Regions from separate parts of the Ruminococcus sp. RTP21484sp1_RTP21277st1_D2_RTP21277_210401 genome, predicted to be linked through region 1. Evidence: riboswitches for the same ligand, from Rfam matches in the RefSeq annotation. Region 1 holds a riboswitch; each other region holds the start of a gene.
The links. A riboswitch is a leader RNA that binds a small molecule or an ion and turns the genes downstream of it on or off. The one in region 1 is predicted to bind cobalamin.
Positions count from the first base shown of each region.

Region 2: it holds a riboswitch for cobalamin, as region 1 does, so the genes downstream of both, AB5706_RS19135 (cysteine-rich small domain-containing protein) here and AB5706_RS06875 (sirohydrochlorin cobaltochelatase) in region 1, are expected to answer to the same signal.
Region 3: it holds a riboswitch for cobalamin, as region 1 does, so the genes downstream of both, AB5706_RS22465 (ABC transporter substrate-binding protein) here and AB5706_RS06875 (sirohydrochlorin cobaltochelatase) in region 1, are expected to answer to the same signal.
Region 4: it holds a riboswitch for cobalamin, as region 1 does, so the genes downstream of both, AB5706_RS18635 (hypothetical protein) here and AB5706_RS06875 (sirohydrochlorin cobaltochelatase) in region 1, are expected to answer to the same signal.

Region 1 covers NZ_JBCOMJ010000007.1:71,369-77,219, forward strand. The annotation lists gene AB5706_RS06865 (alanine/glycine:cation symporter family protein) at 1-275, shown strand, start outside; gene AB5706_RS06870 (hypothetical protein) at 338-946, opposite strand; gene AB5706_RS06875 (sirohydrochlorin cobaltochelatase) at 1,082-2,386, opposite strand; cobalamin riboswitch at 2,591-2,766, opposite strand; partial or broken gene AB5706_RS06880 (DUF6783 domain-containing protein) at 2,838-2,939, opposite strand; partial or broken gene AB5706_RS06885 (DUF6783 domain-containing protein) at 2,916-3,026, shown strand; gene AB5706_RS06890 (metal-sensing transcriptional repressor) at 3,188-3,571, shown strand; gene AB5706_RS06895 (heavy metal translocating P-type ATPase) at 3,671-5,851, shown strand, end outside.
Region 2 covers NZ_JBCOMJ010000035.1:18,591-24,441, reverse strand. The annotation lists gene AB5706_RS19150 (N-acetylmuramoyl-L-alanine amidase family protein) at 1-476, shown strand, start outside; gene AB5706_RS19145 (C40 family peptidase) at 760-2,115, shown strand; gene AB5706_RS19140 (GDSL-type esterase/lipase family protein) at 2,285-3,331, shown strand; cobalamin riboswitch at 3,424-3,611, shown strand; gene AB5706_RS19135 (cysteine-rich small domain-containing protein) at 4,073-4,381, shown strand; gene AB5706_RS19130 (phosphatase) at 4,505-5,218, opposite strand; gene AB5706_RS19125 (BMC domain-containing protein) at 5,497-5,851, shown strand, end outside.
Region 3 covers NZ_JBCOMJ010000053.1:12,160-18,010, reverse strand. The annotation lists gene hemA (glutamyl-tRNA reductase) at 1-1,042, opposite strand, end outside; gene AB5706_RS22480 (CGGC domain-containing protein) at 1,226-1,579, opposite strand; gene AB5706_RS22475 (ABC transporter ATP-binding protein) at 1,614-2,369, opposite strand; gene AB5706_RS22470 (FecCD family ABC transporter permease) at 2,366-3,433, opposite strand; gene AB5706_RS22465 (ABC transporter substrate-binding protein) at 3,469-4,560, opposite strand; cobalamin riboswitch at 4,663-4,850, opposite strand; gene AB5706_RS22460 (sirohydrochlorin cobaltochelatase) at 4,921-5,709, opposite strand; gene AB5706_RS22455 (inositol monophosphatase family protein) at 5,850-5,851, shown strand, end outside.
Region 4 covers NZ_JBCOMJ010000033.1:29,200-35,050, forward strand. The annotation lists gene hisD (histidinol dehydrogenase) at 1-298, shown strand, start outside; gene hisB (imidazoleglycerol-phosphate dehydratase HisB) at 295-882, shown strand; gene hisI (phosphoribosyl-AMP cyclohydrolase) at 1,011-1,355, shown strand; gene AB5706_RS18625 (hypothetical protein) at 1,339-1,389, opposite strand; gene AB5706_RS18630 (VanW family protein) at 1,469-2,899, shown strand; cobalamin riboswitch at 2,983-3,173, shown strand; gene AB5706_RS18635 (hypothetical protein) at 3,373-5,851, shown strand, end outside.

The sequences.
Region 1 (5,851 bases):
GCTGCTTCGCTTTTTCCACAGCAGTCGGATGGGGACTTTACGGTGCCCGCTGCATCGAGTTCCTGTTCTCTGAAAAAGTGATCAAACCTTTTATGGTTATTTATTCCCTGGTTGCCATCCTTGGCGCAACTGCCAACCTTGGACTGATGTGGAGCATTGCCGAGACATTTAACGGTCTTATGGCAATTCCCAACCTGATTGCTTTGTTCCTGCTTTCCGGTACAGTTGTGAAGCTGACAAAAGAATATTTTGCCGGTGAGGGCAAAACAAAATAAATATAAAAAGGGACATCGCATGAACCGTTTTCGCTCATGTGATGTCCCTTTCAGATTATTGATCAATCCTTATTCTCTTCCTCGGCAGCTGCATCTGTAGTTGTATCAGCATCTTCGCTTTTCTCTTCCTCACCGATCTCAACTGCATTTTTTTCTTCCTCAGTCTGCTCCTGCACATCCGTAACGCTTACCTTATGGTCATACCATTTGCCCTTTTTACCAATGATTGCCAGGTCAAATTCTTCATCAAGCTTCTCTACTGGAACATTGAATCCATAAACCTCCTCTGTCATGCCATCGCTGTAAGTTACCTTATCAATAGTAGGCTGAATCAGTTCGGCACCGTCTTTCTGTGCATCCTCTGCTGTTCCAAGGAAAACATTCTCAATATTCTTGGAAACGAGAGTAATATGAACGGTCATTTTACCATCCTTTACAGTGAGGGTAGCTCTTCCGTTGCAAGCCTCATTTACATGGAACATACTGCTGTCTGTGTCAAACTCTACACCATAAACACCGTCTTCAAGTTCGCTGTCTGCGGCATTCTCTGCACCATCTGTGGTTTCCTCTGCCTCAGCCTCTGTGGCTTCTGCAAATGCCGGGAATGCAGTTCCTGCTGTCATAGCGGAAATACTTACAGCTGTTAATAAAATGACTAATGAACGTTTCATAATAACTCTCCTTGCTTTTTCTTTATTTACGGTACACTTGTGTGTGCCGTATTTGTTTTATTACTCAAACAGCTGCCCCACAGTGTAGGAGCAGCTGCTTTTGTTCTGTTGCAATAACAATTTATACCAGGATAATTATTTCGCGATGGAATCAATAGCTGCCTGAGTATGAGCTACATAAAGCTGCTCAACAGCGTCAATTCTTCCAAGACCTTCGATCTGGCAGTCAATCTCATCGAAATCTCCAGAAGCCTCGAACATGCTCTTCCAGGAGTCATCATCATCACCAGCCATATCATTGTTTGCATGGTCACCAGCAACAACCATAAGCGGACGAAGGATTACTTTCTTGAATCCGGCATCTTTTACTTTATTGATAACTTCATCACAAGCTGTATCCTCTGGCTCACCTTCTACAGTACCGATGAATGCGTTTGTGAATTCAAGTTTCTCCATCTGGGTCTGCATCTGATCATATGTAACGTTTGCTGTATGGGAAGTACCATGTCCCATGAATACAAATGCGGTTCCATCTTCTGCAGCTGCTTCCATGCTGTCATATCCAGCTTCTTTTACAGCTTCATCTGTGATTGCCTGAGCAACAGCAGCTTTGTCATCGTTGATAACGGTAGCGTCATCGCCAACCTCACCAAGCATTGGTTCAGCGATTGCTACAGATTCAAATTTATCTTTGTAAGCATCAATAGCTTCTACCATCTCATCGTACTCAGCACCATGCATAAGATGTGTAGGCTGAACTACAAGATTCTTAACACCGTTTGCTACTGCACGGTCAAGTGCCTGCTGCATGTTATCAATCTTCTCATCATCTCTTGCCTGTACATGGTTGATAATGATCTGAGCGGTAAATGCTCTTCTTACAGACCAATCCGGGAATGCTTCTGCAAGAGCATCCTCGATTCCTTTGATATCCTCTGCACGGCTGTCGTTAAAGGAAGTACCAAAGCTTACTACAAGAAGCTCATTCTCACCGATCTCGTCCTGATTACGCGGATCATCCTTGGAAGCATCACCTGTGTCACGTCCGAAATACTCTGGACTTGCCTCTTCTCCCTCTACAAGCTCTTTCTGAGCATCTGTAAGGGCATCCCATGCTTCTTTAGCTTCCTTGCACTGCTCATCTGTATCATCTGTTCTCTCCTGAACATAAATAGCATCGATAAGTGCTGCTACTTTATCAGCCGCTTCCTTATCTGCATCTGCAGTGTCATCAGCTGCTTCTGCATCGTCTGTTGTCTCAGCATCATCAGCTGCTTCAGCATCGTCAGCTGCCTCAGCATCATCAGCTGTCTCAGCATCGTCTGTTGTCTCCTCTGCTGCTTCCTCTGTCTCTGCAAATGCAACAGTTGCTGTTGCTGCTGTCATGCTTGCTGCCATAGAAGCTGCAAGAAGGATTGCTAATAAAGATTTTCTTTTCATTTCTTTTTCCTCTTTTTTTTGTATTTCCGGATAGAATCACGTATAAAGAATCCCATGGGAAATCTATCACCAATCTCCCATTGCATAAAAACAGCCGCATTTTCTGCGACTGCACACATTCTCATATACACACTTTTCTTCCAAAAAACATTCAGGAAATATTCATGTATCGTTATGAGAATACAGGTTCTGTGTACCGCAGACCTAAGATTCCACGCCAAGGCAGTTCTCCTGACTTCGGTCAACACTGCTCCCCCTTCCCGGTTTCCCAGTGGGCTCTGAAGCAGTTCCCTTACACAGTGACGGCATCGTTCCGGACTCTCACCGGATTCTCTTTTGCGCATCATGTTCATGATGCAACCTTCGCGCTATAACCATTATACATATTCGACTCGGATATTTAATATGTACCATATTATTATATATTTTTTATGAACTTTTTATGTATTTTTTATGAACTAGAGTATGTTTGAAAAAGGCTTTCTGCAAGATGTGCGTCACAATTTGTGGGAGATTTTGTCCTGATGAGGGCGCCGTAGCGGGCTACGGCAACTGAATTCGGGCAAAATATACCGCAAAGTGGGGCGTGCAGATTGCGGGAATAATTTTTCAAACAGATTACTATTCACTCCGTTCATAGCAACACGCTTCGCGATACACAGGAATCATGCTTTCGCATGGTTTCGCGCCGCAATTCTCAGGTTTTCTGTGAATTACTTATTGACAAATACCCCGCCAGGGTATATATTGGTTTCATCAAATACATACCCCTAAGGGGTATATAAGGAAAGGAGTCCGCCTATGACAGCTGATTATAAATCCGAATCCTGCTGCAGCCACACCGCAGCCGATCCTGCAACTCTTTCCAGCCAGGAACCTACCAAGAAGGTCTGTTCCTGCTGTTGTACCAAGCACACCGATCGTTCCGAAGCAGAGCGCAGGAAGCTGGTAAACCGTCTGAAACGTATTGAAGGCCAGATAAGGGGGATTATAGGAATGCTGGAGAATGACGCTTACTGCAACGATATTCTTATTCAGTCAGCAGCTGTAAATGCCGCTGTGAATGCATTTAATAAGGAACTTCTCGCCAATCATATCCGAACCTGTGTGGCAAGAGATATCCGTGATGGTAAAGACGAAACCATTGATGAGCTGGTTGCAACTTTGCAGAAGCTAATGAAGTGAGATACCAGCGCATTCCGAATGTGTACCTGCCTGCGGAGGTACGAATGCGCAGAGCAGTCCGTTGGTATCGAAACACTGTATTCGAAGGAGGAATTTATTATGGAACAATACAACGTCACCGGCATGAGCTGTGCAGCCTGCAGCGCCCGTGTGGAAAAAGCGGTAAACAAGGTTCCGGGAGTTACTTCCTGCTCCGTAAGCCTGCTTACCAATTCCATGGGAGTGGAAGGAACTGCCTCAGCCTCTGCCATTGTCTCAGCTGTAGAAGAAGCCGGATACGGCTGCAGCCTGAAGGGTGCTTCCGGTCAGACGGAATCCGTTTCCGATGCTGAGAAAGCCTTGGAAGATCACGAAACGCCACTCCTCAGGAAACGGCTTATTGCCTCAGTAGGTTTTCTTCTGGTGCTGATGTACTTTTCCATGGGACACATGATGTGGGGATGGCCGCTGCCAGCCTGGTTTGATGGCAACCATATCGCCATGGGACTTGTACAGCTGCTTCTTGCAGGAATCGTCATGGTCATCAATCAGAAATTTTTCATCAGTGGCTTCAGGAGTCTGTGGCACCGCTCTCCAAACATGGATACCCTGGTAGCTCTCGGCTCCATGGCCTCCTTTGTATGGAGTGTCTACGCCCTGTTCGCCATGACCAGAGCCCAGGTTGACGGCAATTCCGAACTTGTCATGCACTACATGATGGAATTCTATTTCGAATCTGCCGCTATGATCCTGACCCTGATCACCGTTGGAAAAATGCTGGAAGCCCGTTCCAAGGGCAAGACCACGGATGCCTTAAAAGGTCTTATGAAGCTTGCTCCCAAGACTGCCGTTGTCATCCGAAACGGCCAGGAAGCCACCGTTCCCATTGACCAGGTTGTAAAAGGTGACACCTTTGTTGTTCGCCCTGGTGAAAACATCCCGGTGGATGGTGTGATTATCGAAGGCTCCAGTGCAGTCAACGAATCTGCCCTTACAGGTGAGAGTATCCCTGTTGACAAAGCTGCCGGAGATCTTGTCTCCGCAGCCACAGTCAACCAGTCTGGTTTCATCAAATGTGAAGCTACCCGCGTTGGCGAAGACACCACCCTCTCCCAGATCATCAAAATGGTCAGTGATGCTGCAGCCACCAAAGCTCCTATTGCAAAAATCGCAGACCGTGTTTCCAGTGTTTTCGTACCTGCTGTTATCACCATTGCAATTATAACAACTATTGTCTGGCTGCTTACCGGTCATGAGGCTGGCTACGCCCTGGCAAGAGGAATTTCCGTTCTGGTCATCAGCTGCCCATGCGCCCTTGGTCTTGCCACTCCGGTTGCCATTATGGTTGGAAACGGAATGGGTGCCAAAAACGGTATCCTTTTCAAAACAGCCGTCTCCCTTGAGGAAGCCGGAAAGGTTCAGATCGTAGCCCTTGACAAAACCGGAACCATCACAAACGGTCAGCCGGAGGTTACTGACATTCTCCCTGCAGACGACGTATCTGAGAACGATCTTCTCACCCTTGCCTACGCCCTTGAAAAAAAGAGCGAGCACCCTCTTGCGAAAGCCATTCTGGAAAAAGCTGCAAGCCTTGGTCTTACAGCCCAGGAAGTCACAGAATTCCAGGCTCTTCCCGGCAATGGACTCTCTGCGAAGCTTGGCGCTTCCACGCTTATCGGCGGAAGCATGAAATACATCAACACTCTGGCAGCTGTCTCTCCGTCTCTTATGAACCAGGCCGAGAAGCTTGCCGAAGCAGGAAAAACTCCTCTTCTTTTCGCAAAAGATGGAAAACTTCTTGGAATCATTGCAGTTGCTGATGTAATCAAACCGGACAGTGCACAGGCGGTCAAAGAGCTTCAGAATATGGGTATCCACGTAGTTATGCTTACCGGAGACAACAAGCGCACGGCCAGAGCCATCGGCGCACAGGCAGGTGTTGACCAGGTTATTGCAGGCGTCCTTCCAGATGGAAAAGAGAGCGTCATCCGCTCCCTGAAGGAAAAAGGCAAGGTTGCCATGGTTGGCGACGGAATCAACGACGCACCAGCCCTTACCAGAGCAGATATTGGTATTGCCATCGGTGCCGGAACGGATATAGCCATCGACGCAGCAGATATTGTCCTTATGAAAAGCCAGCTTTCCGACGTGCCAGCTGCTATCCGTATGAGCCGCGCTACTCTTCGCAACATCCACGAGAATCTCTTCTGGGCGTTCTTCTACAATGTAATTGGTATTCCGCTGGCTGCCGGCGTATGGATTCCAATTTTCGGATGGACCTTGAACCCGATGTTCGGCGCT
Region 2 (5,851 bases), on a different contig from region 1:
ATCAGGTAATGCAGACACAGTCCGGTGTAGGATATGGATACACAGTGGTTTCAGGTGAAATTGGAAGCTATTACAAGGGGAAAGGCTGGGGATCAATCGTAAATCAGTCTTATCTGTCACAGAATGGATGGGAGCTGAAGCCTGGCGATATCGGATACAATGATGGTCATACATGGATCGTTCTTGGACAGTGCAGTGATAAGAGTGTTGTTATCATTCATTCCACTCCGCAGGCAGGTGTCCAGATTTCCGGAACTACCACACCTACGGGAAGCTATTCCAGTGAGGCTGCAGCCCTTGCGAAGAAGTATATGTCCTTGTATTCCGGATACAGCATCTTCAACTATCATCCATCCGTTGGAAACTATATCCGAAATGGAAACTATCTGAGATGGAATGGAGATACACTTTCCGATCCGGATGGTTATTATAATATGACAGCAGACCAGATTTTGTACGATCTGTTTGGAAAATAATGGTTAAGTAATATACAAGAGAGAATCAGTGAAAATACTGGTTCTCTTTTTATGTAACAGCGGAAATCTTTGAATTCCCCCTCTGTTGCACAAACACGCTCTGTGTTCTCTTATTTAGACAAATGTATTACGAAATGTTACAAAGTTTTAAAATTTATTGCGATTTAGGGTTGAAATCTTTGCGAGAGTGTGCTAATATGTAGCAAGATTGAATGAAATGTTGCAAACATATTACAAATTGAGCTTTTTAGATTATCAAAAAGATTAACGAGGGTGATGAAACATGAAGAAAAGAATTGTATGTCTGACACTGGCAATTTTAATGTGCGGCTCACAGGTTGTAAGCGTAATGGCTGACCGTGAGAGCGATTTAAGAGAAGAGCAGGCCTGGACAAGCCAGCAGCTGGATGCTACATACGCACGCATGAGTGCCCTGTGGGATCAGAAGCAGCAGCTTGAGAGCCAGATCGAATCTTTGAATTCTGATCTTGTAAATGTAATGGTTTCCATTCAGACTCTTGAGAGTGATATCGCTTCCAAGGAAGCAGAAATTGAGAAAACACAGGGTGACCTGACCAAGGCTCAGAATGCCAAGGATAAACAGTACGGCGCCATGAAGAAACGTATTCAGTATCTTTATGAAAAAGGTGGAAACAATGCATGGTTCCAGATGATGTTAAATGCAGATAACCTTGCAGACCTTCTTACCAGAGCTGAGTATACACAGCAGATGTATGAGCAGGACAGAGAGAGCCTTCAGAAATATGCTAGAACGATTGAGGAGGTTCAGAAGTTAGAAGATCAGTATGAGCAGGAGAAAGCTGATTTTGAGACCATGAAGGAAGAATATGAGGCTCAGCAGTCTAACCTTCAGTATCAGTTGGATGTAACCCGTGCGAACAGTGCTGATTGCGAGAATGAGATCGCATACGCACAGCAGCAGGCTACTGAGTATGCGAACCTTCTGGAACAGCAGCAGGCAGAAATTGAGCAGCTTGAGGCAGAACGTATTGCAGCAGAAGAAGAGGCAAGACGTCAGGCAGAGGCAGAGGCCGCAGCGGCTGCAGCAGCACAGGAAGCAGCTCAGAACGGAGATAATTCCTCAGAAGAGGTTCAGTATGATGAAGATGGAAATGTTGTAAGTGGTTCTTCTGATGGATCTTCTGATTATGAATATGATGAGTATGGTAATGTAATTGATACTGACAATACAGTTGATTACAATTCCGATGCAAACAGCTCCGACAGTTCCTCAGATAGTTCTTCTGACAGTTCATCAGCCAGCAGTTCTTCAGGTTCCGGCTCTTCTGTTGTATCCTATGCAACACAGTTTGTTGGAAACCCATATGTATGGGGTGGAACAAGCCTTACCAGTGGTGCTGACTGCTCTGGCTTTGTGCAGAGTGTATATGCAAACTTTGGCGTAAGTCTTCCAAGAACATCTTATGAGCAGCAGAATGCCGGATATGAAGTATCCTATGCAGATGCTCAGCCAGGCGACCTGATCTGCTATGGCGGACATGTTGCAATCTATATGGGAAATGGACAGATCGTACATGCATCCAATGCCAGAGATGGCATCAAGGTCAGCGATAATGCTGCATACAGAACGATTACTTCTGTAAGACGTCTTGTGTAATCTGAATAAATGAATTTGTGAGCCCTTTCCGGAGATGAAAATCCGGAAGGGGCTTTTTACTGAAAATAATGTGGAAAAGCAAAGAAAAAAGAAGTATAGTAAGAATAAAAGTATTGTCTGAAAATCGTAACATAAATATTTCGTATAGCCAGATGAGAGGTGGAGAAAAATGCTTAGCCATTATCAGATGAAGGAAATTCCATATTTAAGAATATTAGGAAGAACGAATGGCAGTCTGGAACCGGTAACACTATTTTGGACCGCTTCCGGAATTGAACTGAATGTAAAAGCAACAGAAATATGGGTGAAAATCCGCTCCGATTATGATGTTTTTGAGCCATGGGTGGATGTGATCGTAGACGGCCTATTGTCCCAACGGCTTATGGTAAATAAGGGAGAACAGAAAATCTGCCTTTTCCGTAATATGGAAAGGGATAAGGTAAGAAATGTAAAGCTTCTTCGTGATACCCCTGTGTTTCCTACAGATGAAAAAACATTGCTTCAGCTGCTGGAGGTTGAAACTGACGGTGAGTTCTTACCTCTTGAAACACCGAAGCTCAGATTGGAAGTAATAGGGGACAGCATTACCTCTGGTGAGGGCGGCAGCGGTGCAGGAGAAGAAATGACATGGAATTCCTTTTGCTTCAATGCCGTGGATAATTATGCATATATGGCGGCAAAAGAACTGGGCGCGGTGTACAATTGCATCAGTCAGAGCGGCTGGGGTGTTTTCTGTTCCTGGGAAGGCAATGAGCAGCAGGCAATCCCGCTATATTATGAGCAGGTATGCGGTCTTTTAAATGGAGAAAGAAACAAACAACTGGGTGCTATGGAAAAATGGGATTTCCAGAAGTTTCAGCCTGATGTAATCGTAGTGAATCTGGGGACAAACGACGGCAGCGGCACGAAGAATATGGACAGGGTTGGAAAGGCTGTGGAAGACTTTTTGAGGAAACTGCGCGTATGTAATCCGGAAAGCTATATTCTGTGGTGTTATGGAATGCTTGGAGCTGAGATTTTGCCAACGCTTGAGAAAGCAGTGGGGAATTATAAAAGAAAAACAGGGGATAAGCGCGTGGAATTTGTGAAGCTTCCGGATACACAGGAAGGAGAATTTGGATCAAGGCAGCACCCTGGGCACAGATCTCATGAAAGAACAGCGAAAATCCTGGTGGAGAAGATTCAGGAAAAAATGACGCTGCTGGTCACGCCGTGACTAGCAACATCTGGTTGATAAAAAAATAACAAAAAATCCTTTCGAAGGGTTGACAAAGACAGTGACCGGTGGTACTATGATGTCAGTATAATTCCATAGTGAACATATTAAGTGCTGACAGCTATAAGCTGGCAGAAAGAGGGAATCAGGTGAGAAACCTGAGCGATCCGGTCACTGTAACAGAGGAGCGAATCTCATAGTCCATTGTGCTTACGCATGAGAAGGAGAGAGGATGTGATGATCCTGGAGCCAGGAAACCTGCTTGGTATGGCGAGGTTAAACTTCCGATGAAAGTGTAACAACCAGTTTTGGGGAATCCGCAGCCTTGAGATGTTGTCCGCTTTTGTGAGTGGACATTTTTTATGGAATGATCGCCTGTTCAGAAGAATTATACAGATTAAATGGCAGGCGATACTACTTCGGATGAAACCGTTCCCTCCGCGTATATATGAACGGATCATATTCTACCCCGGAGTAGCATCGCTCCCTCTTAAATAATGATGATTCAGAAGCCGCATATGCGGTATTTTTTTTACACTTTTCCTGAGCCTGTTTGTAGAATTATTCCCGTAATCTCCTGCAGGGTGTGACGCACATCTTACAGAAAGCCTTTTTTAAACACGCTCTGGCCGTATTCTATTCCTGTAAGCGGGATTCTTTTTTTGCATTTGATTTTGGGGCATTACGAAATAGAATATAAAGAATATTTTGTTTTGAGCTGTATGAGATAAGGAGAGAAATATGGAGAAAAAATATTGGGAAGATAAAGAATACGCTTATTTCAGTCATAAGAAATGTGAGTATTTTCCATGCCATAAAGGAGCTGATCCAGAGGACTTTAACTGTCTGTTCTGCTATTGCCCGCTTTATGCCCTTGGAGACAAATGCGGCGGAAATTTCAAATATAATGAGAAGGGATTTAAAGATTGTACGAATTGTCAGCTACCTCATAAGAAGAAAAACTACGGTTATGTGACAGGAAAATATCAGGAACTTGCTGCGATGATGCAGAAAGTAAGAGAAGCAGATCATAAAAATGAAAATGAGTAATCAAAGAAATAAGTATAAAAAACTCTCCGGAATATATACGAAGTTAAGCTTACGTATTTATATTTCTCGGAGAGTTTTTGCGTAATGCAAAATTCCATTGGAATTCTGCAAGCTGGATCCTTTTTATCGTATGCTTAACAGCATCTTTAATTTCGGAATCTGGTTGTTAAGAATCAGACCCTCTGGAAACATAGCATTATGAACGAAATCAGCGGCATAAGTGAAGTCTCCAATATGCTCTGTTCCATGACTGTCACTGGAAAGCACGATTGGAACCAGATACTTCCGGCAGCAGGACAGGATCTGCGCGCAGTTGGCATGGGTATCGCCCCGATATCCGTAAGGCGCCAGGGAAGCTTCGTTGATCTCAAGGAGAACACCGTTTTCACTGGCAGCCTTTACAACTGCGTCGTAATCTATGTCATACTGGGGATTATCAATGTGTCCCAGGATCTTTATAACCGGATTCTTCATTACGTTCAGAAAAGCAGCAGTATTTTCTTCCCTGGTCTTTGGCCGGAAATTCTGATAATGCATGCTGGCGATTGCGTAGTCCAGCTTATCAAGAAGCTCCTGTGGCAGATCTGTTTTTCCATCGGTATCCAGAATGTTCAGTTCAATTCCATATAATAATTCCACTTCGAAACGCTTCCTGGGCGAATAGATCAGGCTTCGGAAATAAGAAGAAGTTCCGGCAGCTAGAGTGGCTGGTCCGTGGTCTGTGATTCCAAGAAGCTTCAGCCCTTTTTGAGAAGCAGCCTTTGCCATGTCGCTGATGGTGCATGTTGTGCCGTGTCCGCTGGCAATGGAATGTGTGTGTATATCAGAAAGATACATAAAATCATCTCCTAGTCAAGATTACGTGAATATATGCAGCTGGTAATTTCACTATAAAAGTGTTTTGAAAAGCCATTTACAGTTAACTTTAGTATGCCAGAGGGCAAAAAACATGTCAATCATAAATAAGAAAAAACAGAGAAAACAAATAAAAACAACATTGCACTACAAGAAAAACCACATATAACATGCCAGGAAATGTTGCTTTTTGTTGACGCTTGGAAAGCAGAAAGGTATAATCAAATCAGAAAATAAAACTCTTTATTCAGGAGGAGAAAATGGGATACACAGATAATATGTCTCCGGAAATGAAACAGAGAATCGTACAGGAGCTTGTGCCAGGCAAGCAGATTTCCCTGGCACATATCATTGCCAATCCGGATAAGATTCTTTACACCAAGCTGGGTCTTGATCCATCTCTGGATTACTCAAGAGCGGCCATTGGGATCATGACTGTAAGTCCGGCAGAAACTGCTATCATTATGGCAGATATTGCGATGAAATCATCTGGCGTTGAACTGGGGTTTGTTGATCGTTTCAGCGGAAGCCTGATCATCACAGGTACTGTGTCGGAAGTAGAAGCTTCTACCAGCGCAATTCTGGACTATGTGGGAAATAAACTGGGCTTTACTT
Region 3 (5,851 bases), on a different contig from region 1:
TAAAATCATTTACTGCATTTTCTTTAATTTCCTGTATACGCGGGATCAGATTTTTCCCTTCCAGCCATTTAAAAAATTCATCCATCTGCTCACGGACGATTTTTCCAGCTGCCTCCAGATGTTCCTGAAGCTCGGCAGGCTTCTCATCCGTTTTGAAGCTGTCCATATCATATAAAGTCACACCTTCAAACCTGCCCACCTCCGGTTCAATATCTCTTGGAACCGCCAGGTCAATAAGTACAATGGTTTTCTCCAGTTCCAGATCCTCAAACAGCTCTTCGCGCAAAGTGAAGTTTGGACTTGCCGTGGCGCTTACCACAAGATCGCATTTTGGCAGATATTCCATTCGTTCTCCATAATTAATTCTTTTACAGCCAAAAGGAATGCTTACCATACCACTTCGGTACTGGCGGACTGTTACTGTTACATCTGCTCCGCTCTCCATTAGGGTCTGAGCTGCCACCTTTCCCATCTCACCGTTTCCGATCACCATACAGACCTTTTCTTTTACTGAATAGCCTTGTTTTTCCAGCATTTGTATAGCCTGATGGATCACAGATGGATTTCCATGGGAAAATGGGACTTCTGTTTTGATCTTCTTGCCTGCTGTCACGGCCATTCGAAAAAGTACCTCAAGAGCTCCGTCTGTGGTAAAATGTTCTCTGGCAATTCCAAGGGCGTCCTTTACCTGCGTCAGGATCTGGTCTTCACCCAAAATCTGGGATTTCAGCCCTGATGCAAGATAAAACAGATGTTCTACAGCGTCATGACCTTCCCGTTTTATAAAATACTTCTCGTATTCTCTGTTCTGTATTTTTTTTAATCTGCAAAGCTCTTCATATAAAGAAATCTCAGTTTCCTCATCAACGCTTGCCCAGACTTCCAGGCGGTTGCATGTGGACAGGATAATGCAGCCGTTGATTCCAGGCTGCTCTTTTATTTTCTCCATTGCCTCTCCTGCATTTTTTCTGGTAAATGCAAATAAGGCTCTTATATCTATGGGAGCCATACTATGGTCGATTCCAATCATGGAAATACTCATCTTATGTAATTCTCCTTAAAAACATTTTGCTTTGGCGTTTTGTGTTTCTATCTTTTTTCCGCCACCGCTAATTTTACTAATTTGCAGGGAGATTGTCAATAAAACAACAATGAAAAACTTCCAGGCGGTTCGATTATGGGCTACTTATCCGTCTGGAAGTTTTCTTATATTCTTCTTATCTTTTCATTCCCTATGAGTGCCTCTAACCACCTGAATGCCTCTGTCTTCCAGCATTTCACAGATACGGGTTATTCTTGGGCACTCTTTTTTGCCGTCGATCAGACAACATACACCAACATGCATAACTTTTATGTCTTCACTGACCAGCCTGTCAATTTTTTCCAGAATTCCTTTGTCATCATCTGGTTCTGCAGGATTCATACTTTTACATCCATTGCATGTCATCATTGCTGCCAAACAGGTATCCTGGGAATATTCCTTAAAAAAGGCCTCCCGTTCCATAAAAGCCTTCAGACATCCCACCCTGGCACAGACATCGTTGGAATGAAGACAGGTCAAAGTTCCGATCTTTGTCATTTTTCTCACCTTTTAACTCTTGTGCCTGTTTATTTTATAAGAACAAAATATGCATTTTCCCCTGACTGTCATAGACAACTTCTGATTCCACCTTATAAATCCGTCGGATCAGCTCCGGTGTCAAAACTTCCCCAGGAGTACCCTCCCCCTCCAGAACACCGTCTTTTAAAACATAAATCCGGTCGCAGTATGCAGCTGCAATGTTCAGATCATGAATTGCAGAGATCACGGTAACATCCAGATTCTTTACCAGCTTCATCAGCATGATCTGATGAGTGATATCAAGATGATTGGTAGGCTCATCCAGGATCAGGGCAGGCGTCTGCTGTGCAAGAGCTCTTGCAAGAATCACGCGTTGCTGCTCGCCTCCTGATAAAGTGGAAAAGCTGCGGTCTGCAAATTTGTCCATCTGAACGGTTTTCAGCGCTTCCTCTACGATCCGGTAGTCATCTGCATTGTCTCTTTCCAGAGTTTTTTTATGAGGCGCACGCCCCATCAAAACTACTTCTCTTGCGCTGAAATCAAAATTATAGTAATTGTGCTGGGCTACCACCGCCATTTTCTTTGCGGAGCTTTTTGCATTCATAGCATAAAGTTCTTCCCCATCAAGATATACAGCTCCGGAATCTGCCTTTAATACACGGTAAATACATTTCAGCAAAGTGGACTTTCCACTTCCGTTAGGTCCAATGATTCCCACCAATTCCTTATCTCTGGTTTCAATGGAAATTCCCTTAAGGATTTCTTTTGCCTGAAAATTTACCCGGATATTTTCTGTGGTTATTTTCATCCCTTTTTCCCTCCGAAACCATAAGATTTGCGAACCAGTAAATAGATAAAACAAGGCGCTCCAATAATGGAAACCAGAACACCGATAGGCATTTCTGAGTTTTTCAGGATCACACGGCACGCCACATCACACCAGATCAGAAAGGAACTTCCAAGCAGAGCACTAAGGGGAATCAGGCGGCAGTGATCTGTTCCAAACAAGATTCTTACCACATGAGGAATCACCAGACCTACAAAACCGATCACTCCGGCACAATACACGGCAAATCCTACCATCACAGAAGAAAGAATCAGATATGCAGTCCGAAATCTGTGCAGATCTGTTCCCAGGGTAATAGATACTTCATCGCCCAACAGCATCAGATTCAAATTCCTGTACTGCGTCCAGAAAAGCACTACACACACCAGCGTCACAGGAAGCATCACACTTACCCTTGACCAGTTGGCCCCGGCAAGACTTCCCATGGTCCATTTCATAACCTCTGTGGCACCATTTTTGTCATTTGTTATGTAGATCACAAAATTGGAAAAAGCAGAACAGACTGCGCTGATTGCCATTCCTGCAAGAATCAGCTTCGCCGATGTTGCTTTGCCTCCCATATTGGCAATTGCAATAACCGCAAAGGATGTGAGCATGGCTCCTATAAATGCGCAAAGCCCTACGGAGTTTCCTCCAAGGAAGCTGCCGATTCCAAGCATGATCGCCAGAGTTGCCCCGAAAGAAGCACCAGAAGAAATTCCAAGTACATAAGGATCTGCCAAAGGATTCTGCACAATTGCCTGCATGACCACGCCACACACAGAAAGAGCCATACCTACCGCCAGTGCTAGAAGAACCCTTGGAAGCCGGATCAGCCATACAACATCATGAATGGCCCCCTCAGAGTAGGAGGCCATACTTTTTATGTGGAATATTTTGTACAGAATCACGCTGTATACATCTTTCAATGACAGATCTGCATTTCCAAATGTAACAGCTGCCAGAATGGAAAAAAACAGAAATGCGGCAAGTCCCACAAGAGCTGTTGCATAGATAGATGAACGAAAAATTTTCTCTTTTTTCACTGTTTTTTCCTCAATATATCCATTCCACAATCCAATTAATCAATTGCAACATCTGGATATAATCCCTTAGCAAATGTTTCCACTCCGTCCTGGGTACGGGTTGCACTTGCGTACATTTCGCTGAGCATAATTGGATATACACGGCCATTCTTTACTGCGTCAAGGCTCTGGAGGGCTTCATCATCCTGGATCACGGCCATCTGGCTTTCCAGAACACTCTGTGGATCGTCACCTGCATATGGCATGTATACCACAAAGATCACATCCGGGTTTGCTGCAATAATGTCCTCTTTTCCAACGGTAGAAGCATCTGGATTTGCAAGAGTTGCACCTAACTTGGTTACCATATCTCCTCCGAGACTGCTTGCGCCATAGTTTGTAATGTCCTCACCAAGTGGCTCAAGAACCATTACTGTAGGTTTCTCTTCTACATCTTTTGTTGCCTCAAGTGTGTTGTCAATTACAGCTTTGATATCGTCAACAATTGCTTCTGCCTTATCCTGTACGTCAAAAATCTTACCAAGGTTCAGAATATCTGTATATTCATTTTCCAGTGTTCTCTCACCGCCTGGACGGGTATTAGAGTTATAATAAGTGTTGCAGCCTTTATCGATCCAGTTGGTTACATTTCCAAGGTTCTTATCAGAAAACAGGGAACTCCAGGAAAGGATCATATCTGGCTCCAGCATAGTGACAGTTTCAAGGGATGGGGTAAATTCATCAAGATAATTTGTTTTAGAAAATGCTTCTTTCAGATCATCCGGAACTTCGTTGTCAAGACCTGCAGTTGCAACAAGGCGGTCCTCAAGTCCAAGTGCCAGCATTGTCTCAATGCTGCCCTGATATACTGCGATAACCTTTTCCGGTGCTTTTTCATAGATGGTTTCGATCTCGTTTCCATCGTAATCATAGGTAGTGATGGTTAAAGGATACTCGGTTCTGGTCTCACCCTCAGAAGCATCCTCTTCCTCGGAAGCATCTGCAGTCTCTTCAGTCGGCTGGTTATCCTCTTTGATGGTCTCAGAGTCTGCACGCTCTGCTGCATATACTGCAGGCGCTGCGGACATGGTCATAGCAGCAACCATCATCATAGCCATGATTCTTGTAGTTAAAACTTTGTTTTTCATTTCTTTTCCTCTCTTTTCGTTTGTTTTCGTAACCGAAAAGATGGGGCTTCAAAAAGCGTCACTGCTACCCGTGACTTAAAAGGCACTTTTTACGGAAGCTCCTCTTCTTACCTTCGTCAAGCAGGTTTCCTGACTCGCAGGTAGTAACAGCATGGCTTCCCTTCTCACGCATATACGCAATGGTTTTCATAAGCCAGCCTTCCTGTATACAGTGGCCGCAACCGTTCAGGCGTTGCACCTGATTCCCTCTCACAGCGAAATCGCCGTTCACTTAACTGGTATTCAATTACTTCAACAGTCTAGCATATCTCTTCTTTAAAAACAACAATATTATTACCAATTTGCAAATTTTTTGGTCAATTATCTGGCAGTTTTTATATGCTCTACAAACAGCCTCCGAATGCTTTCGTATTCGCCAAGACCCTTCAAAACAGTTTCTACTTTATAGCCTTTCGCTCCGATCACATTTTTCCAGGAATCCGCTTCCTCCCCTGCCATATCATTCTTGGCATGGTCACCTGCCACGATCATAAATGGTGCGATCACAACTTTCTTGGCATCGCTTTTCTCCAGCTGGTTCAAAGCCTGGTCAATTTCCGGATAACCCTCTACGGTTGCCACGATCACATTTTCATATCCCATATCTTTGAATCTGTAATCAAGAGCGGCATAAACCGTATTTGCATAATGCTCTGTTCCATGACCCATAAGCACAAGTGCAGTCTTCTTATCCTGAATTACAGGAAATACATCTGTAATTGTTTTTACCACATATGCATTGTCTTCTTCTGTGGTAAGCAGCGGATTGCCGAATTTCACAGACTGGAAGTGATTAGCAGCTGCAAGAACGTCTGCTTTCATAAGATCGTTCTCCACTCCATTCATTACGTGAGTTGGCTGAACGATCACCTCTTCGATTCCGTCCTGTGCCATGCGCTCCATAGCTTCTTTCACGTTATCATAATGAATGTGATCCCGTTTTTCAATCTTCGCCAGGATCATCTTGCTTGTCCAGGCACGATAAATCCTGTACTGGGGAAAAGCGGCTCCAATTGTCTCTTCAATTGCGTCAATAGTCACTTTTCTGGTATCCTCATGGCTGGTTCCAAAGCTTACCACAAGAATTGCTTTCTTGGTGAGATTACCCATTCTCTTACCTCCATAGTTTTATTTTTACACTGTAATTATAAGGTAAAAATAAATTTTTTCAACTCAATTTTTAATAGCTTTAGCGTCTTGTCCTTCCTTTTTATTTATGGTAAATTTTACCTTGGAGGTGTTACTTTTATAT
Region 4 (5,851 bases), on a different contig from region 1:
AATGATGAAGGTACGAAATGCAGGCGCTATTTTCATTGGAGAGTACAGTTCTGAACCTCTTGGTGATTATTTCGCGGGACCGAACCACGTTCTTCCTACCAACGGAACAGCCAAGTTCTTCTCTGCACTTTCCGTTGACGATTTTATTAAGAAATCCAGTATTGTATATTATTCCAGGTCTGCATTACAGGAAATCCACAAGGACATCATCCAGTTTGCATCCTCAGAGCAGCTAACTGCACACGCCAACTCCATTGCAGTCCGCTTTGAAGAGGAAGATAAAAAGGAGCAGTCATGACAAGAGAAGCTACTGTTGAACGAAATACAAAGGAAACTAAAATTGCCATAAAGCTGAATCTGGACGGAACCGGAAAAAGCAGTCTGGATACAGGTGTGGGATTTTTCGATCACATGTTAGATGGCTTTACCCGCCACGGACTTTTTGATCTGGATATAAAGGTAAAGGGTGATCTTCAGGTTGACGATCATCATACCATTGAAGATACGGGAATTGTTCTTGGCACAGCTATTAAAGAAGCGGTTGGAGACAAGAAAGGAATCAGGCGTTACGGAAGCTGCATCCTTCCAATGGATGAGTGTCTTGTGCTTTGCGCCATTGATCTCGGGGGACGCCCGTATCTTTCCTTCGAAGGTACGTTTACCAGTGAAAAAATTGGAGATATGTCCACAGAAATGGTGAAGGAATTCTTTTACGCCATTTCTTATACGGCAGCCATGAATCTTCACATTAAGGTTCTAACACCGGGAAATAATCACCATATGGCAGAAGCCATGTTCAAAAGCTTTGCAAAGGCGCTGGATATGGCGGTAGCTTATGATCCTCGTATTACAGATGTGCTTTCTACGAAGGGAAGTCTCTAAGGGCAGAACAAACAGAATTACAATTAAGACGATATGATATATGCCACTTGTTTTCATTTTTTTCGAATTGAGCATGAAAGCAGGTGGCATAATTGCAGAAGAATTTTTCATAAAGGAGTATTAAAAATATGGAACAGAACCAATTAAAGTCCAAAATGTCCTGGTCAGATTTCAAATTAAACAGTGACGGCATGGTTCCGGTTATTGTGCAGGATTACAAAACAGACGAAGTTCTTATGCTTGCGTACATGAACGAGAAAGCATACCTTACCACTCTGAAGCTGGGAAAAATGACTTACTGGAGCCGCAGCCGCAACGAGCTCTGGACCAAAGGACTAACCTCCGGTCATGTTCAGTATGTGAAATCATTGACTATTGACTGTGATAATGATACAATTCTGGCAAAAGTAGAGCAGGTAGGGGCTGCATGCCATACCGGAAACCGGACATGCTTTTTTACCCCATTGCTCTAAAGCCTGTTTGAAAAATCATTCCTGCAATCTGCACGCCCCACTTTGCGATATATTTTGCAGAAAGCCTTTTTCAAACACGCTCTAAAAAAGACTGCAAAAGGTAAAATTATTACATGAAAAAACAAGTGAAAAACGGTGTGATCAAAGTTCTGATCCTGGTTCTGATTCTGGCAGGTGCGTATGGGCTGTGGTGTCATTTTCTTACAGATAATGTAATCTGGAAGAAGCTTAAAATAAACGGCATAGCCATTCAGGGAATGACCAAAGAGGAAGCCATTGACGCAATTTCAAAAGATTTTCAGGAAAAATATGAGAACACACAGATGACCATTACCCTGAATGGAAAGAACTTTAAGGTATCCATCTATCCTGTTCTCGGTCTTGATGTAAAATCAATTGTAGAAAGTGCCTATGCTCTTGGACATGGTGCCTGGTTTACTCATGGAACTGACCGCATCGAACTGATGAACAGCAAGACAAAGGAAGAAGTCACCCTTATGCCAGAAGCCCGAAACAAAGACGAACTGGACAAGCTTCTGGAGGATGCTGGAATTTCAAAGGGATCCACCACTATACAGACTTCCTGTGAACTTACAGATACAGAGCTGGTTATCACTAAGGGAAAAACCGGAATCGGTCCGGATATGGATGCATTGAAAGAAGCGATTCTAAAAGCAATTTCCATAGAAGATTATGAAGCTGTTATCGAATGTCCTACTATGAAGACACCGCCAGAGGAACTGGATCTGGAAGCCTATTATGAAAAAGTACATACAGATGCCACAGATGCTTCTCTGGGGGAAAATAATGAAATTATTCCGGCAGTTACCGGAATTTCATTTGATGTGAAGTCAGCTGCAAAGAAGCTGGAAAAAGCAAAAGAAGGGGCAAAGATTACCATCCCCCTTGAAATAACCCTACCCGAAGTTTCTACAGAAGAGATAGAAGCCCTTCCTTATCTGAATCTTCTTGGTACTTATACTACATATGGCGGAGGTACCGAAAACCGTGTTGCCAATTTGAAGCTTGCCGTGGAAGCCTGTGATGGAATGGAACTTCAGCCAGGACAGATTTTTTCCTACAACGATACTTTAGGTCCACGTACTGAGGAACGAGGGTACAGGGAAGCAACTGTAATTGTAGGAGGCGAACATGCCCAGGATATCGGAGGCGGAATCTGCCAGATTTCCACTACGTTGTTTATGGCATGCCTGCAGTCTGATCTGACCATTGTTGAGCGTCATAATCACGCTGCCCGAATTGATTATGTTGAGGATGGTCTGGACGCAGCAGTGGTGTGGGGAGGTCAGGATTTCCGTTTTCAGAATAATACTGCTTATCCAATTAAAATTGAAGCCTCTTACGATGAAAAAGAGGAAGCCGTAACGGTATCCATTTACGGAACCCAAACTGACAATAATACGGTAGAGATTACTACAGAGCATTCCGATCCAAACACCTGTAAAACCTACCGCAGTGTCTACGATGAGAATGGAACACTTCTCCGCACAGATGAAGTCGGGTACAGTAAATACAAGCAATAACCCTATAAATCTATTGATTTCGACATAACGGTCTGCTATAATGAGGTGAATTGAATAAATCCGTTTTCAGTGCCAGACATATCTGTCTGCTACAGCGTGCAGATTGTGGGAATATTTTTCAACACGCTCTAAGAGGGAATCAGGTGAAAGTCCTGAACGATCCGGTCACTGTAACCAGGGAGTAGAATCCAGTGAAACCATTGGTATATTGCTGAGAAGGATGGATTCTGTGTTGATCTGTAAGTCAGGAAACCTGCTGAATTCGTTTAATGAAAGCTTCCGAAGAAAGTACTTCATTCTCATTAATATATTTGATAATACAATATATTGAATTTTTAGTGCCTGTTTTCTCAGAGGAAGCAGGCATTTTTTTGAAATAATCCTGTCAGGATTGCCCATTGTACAAACAGGCTCCAGAAGCAATTGGGATTTATTCAAATTATAAAATAATAGGAAGAATCGAGGAAAAAGAAATGAAAAGAAATTCAAAACGCTTTCTTGCACTGTTCCTTTCCGTCGCGATGACGGTCACTCCTGCTGTACTTACACAGGCAGAAAATGAGGATGCAAACGTACAGGTTTCTGTTACACCAACTCCAGAAACAGAGGCGGAGAAGACTGCTGTTGCTGCTGAGACCCCTGTGCAGGAGAACGCAACAGCTGAGGAAGAAAACACTGACACTACAGTAACTCCGGCAGCAGTGGATGCCTCTGCTGTGAAAGAGACACCTGCTGCTACAGAAACACCTGCCTCTGAGACCACTCCTGAGGTTACTGCATCACCTGCTGAAGAAAGCAAAAATGAGGAAGCAGAAGCTCCACAGCCTACAGCTGCACCAGAAACAACAGAAGAGGGCAAAACCGAAGAGACAGATAAACCAGAAACAAAGCCAGAGGATCTGAACCCAGATGGTTCCAACATGACCATTGACAAGGAAGATAACAGTGCATATAAAATGCTTAAAATCAAAAGCTCTTCTGCTGAATTAAATGGTGATAAAATTAAGATAACCCTCAATACTGACGGAAAGAACTATGAGAAGCTTTATCTTGGTTCTAAAGAAGATCCTGACGAAGCAAAAAATGCAGCAGCAATCGTTGGTACAGAAAATGAAGATGGTTATACTTTCATTTTTGAGGTTCCTGCCAGTGAACAGGTCCAGACTTTCAGCATCGTACCATTTTCTGTAAAAAATCAGAAATGGTACACAAATATGGCTTTGAAACTGAACGTTCCAGGAATGAAAGCCCCGGAACCAACAGCTACTCCAGAGCCAACTGCAGCCCCTGAGCCAACTGCCACTCCACTGCCAACTGCAGCTCCAACCCAGGCACCAGCCCAGAATGAGATTACAGATGCCGGAATCAAGCTTGTAAAAGAAAACGGTGATGAATTTGCAATGTTCGTAATCACCGGTTCCACTGTAAAGGTTTCGGAGGATAAGTATATTGTCACACTTTCTACCGCAAAACAGAATTATGACATGATCTATCTTGGCAGTGCCAGTGACTCTGATAAAGAAGCAAATTCCATCAAAGGAGTAGAGAACAGTGCAGGAGGCTATACCTACACCTTTGAAGTTACTGCAAGCAAGGAAGCTCAGACAATAGCAGTCGTTCCTCATTCCAAGAAGAGCCAGAACTGGTACGCAAAGGGTATATTGACGATTACCGTACCGGCGGTTCCAGGATATGGAGAGGCTGCTCCAACACCGGAACCAACTGTTTCCCCAGAGCCTACCGAAGCACCGGTTGAGACTCCTGCACCAACTGAAACTCCAGTGCCAAGCACAACTCCGGAAGCAACCACCACCCCAGAGCCAACAGCAACCCCTGCTCCAGGCAGCTGTGCAAGCGGAATTTATAATATTACAGTAAACTCCAGTTCCTCTATGTTCCGTGTAATTGACTGTGTCCTTACTTCCAAAAACGGAAAGATGACAGCTGTTCTTACTTTAAGCGGAACTGGTTACGACTATCTATGTCTTGGAACAAAAGAAGAAGCTGCCGCAGCCGATTCCTCCACCTGGATTCCATATGGGACAGACGCAAATGGCAAATATACATATGAGATTCCTGTTGAAGCCCTGGACAATGGAATTGCAGTTGCTGCTTTTTCCCACAAAAACCAGATCTGGTATGACAGGATCCTGACTTTCCAGTCCAGCACTTTAAATAAGATAGGTGACGTACAGGATGATCCGCAGCCAGATACTGCTCCTGACACAACAATCACAGCAACTCCTGCACCCACTGCAAAACCAAATAAAAAACCGACAGCAACTCCTACACCAACAGCAACTCCAAAGCCAGACAAGAAACCGGAAGAGGAATCCAAATACGAATCTGACTTAAGCGGCGGAACAGCATCTGTAAACAGTTCTACTACATTAGCAGATGGAACCTATACTCCTGACAGTTTCTCCTGGTCTGGTGGTTCTGGAAAGGTCAGCATTTCCTGTAACAAAGTTACGGTAACAAATGGTCAGGCATATGCGACTATTGTATTCAGCAGTGAATATTACGGTTATGTAAAAGCCAATGGAAATAAATACTACGGTGCATGCGGCGGCGGAACTTCTACTTTCACAATTCCGGTAGCACTGAACCAGAATAATACGATCATTGGTATGACAACCAGAATGTCCCAGGCTCATGAAATCACTTACACCATTTATATCGCTTTAAAGGGTGCAAACGATCCGAAGAAAACAGACAAGGATAACCCGGCAGATGACAACAGCATGCTTTCCACAGGAAACAAGAAGCTGGATGATTCTGCACCAGAGATCACAGGTCTTGAGTATAAAGACGAAACTACTCTTGAGCATGCAAAATACTTTAAGCTTTATCACTACGCAAAGGGTATTACCCTTCTTGAAGTAGATATGACAACAGATACTGCAAGAAAACCGGAAACTGTTGATTCCGGAAAAGAAAATGCAAAAACAG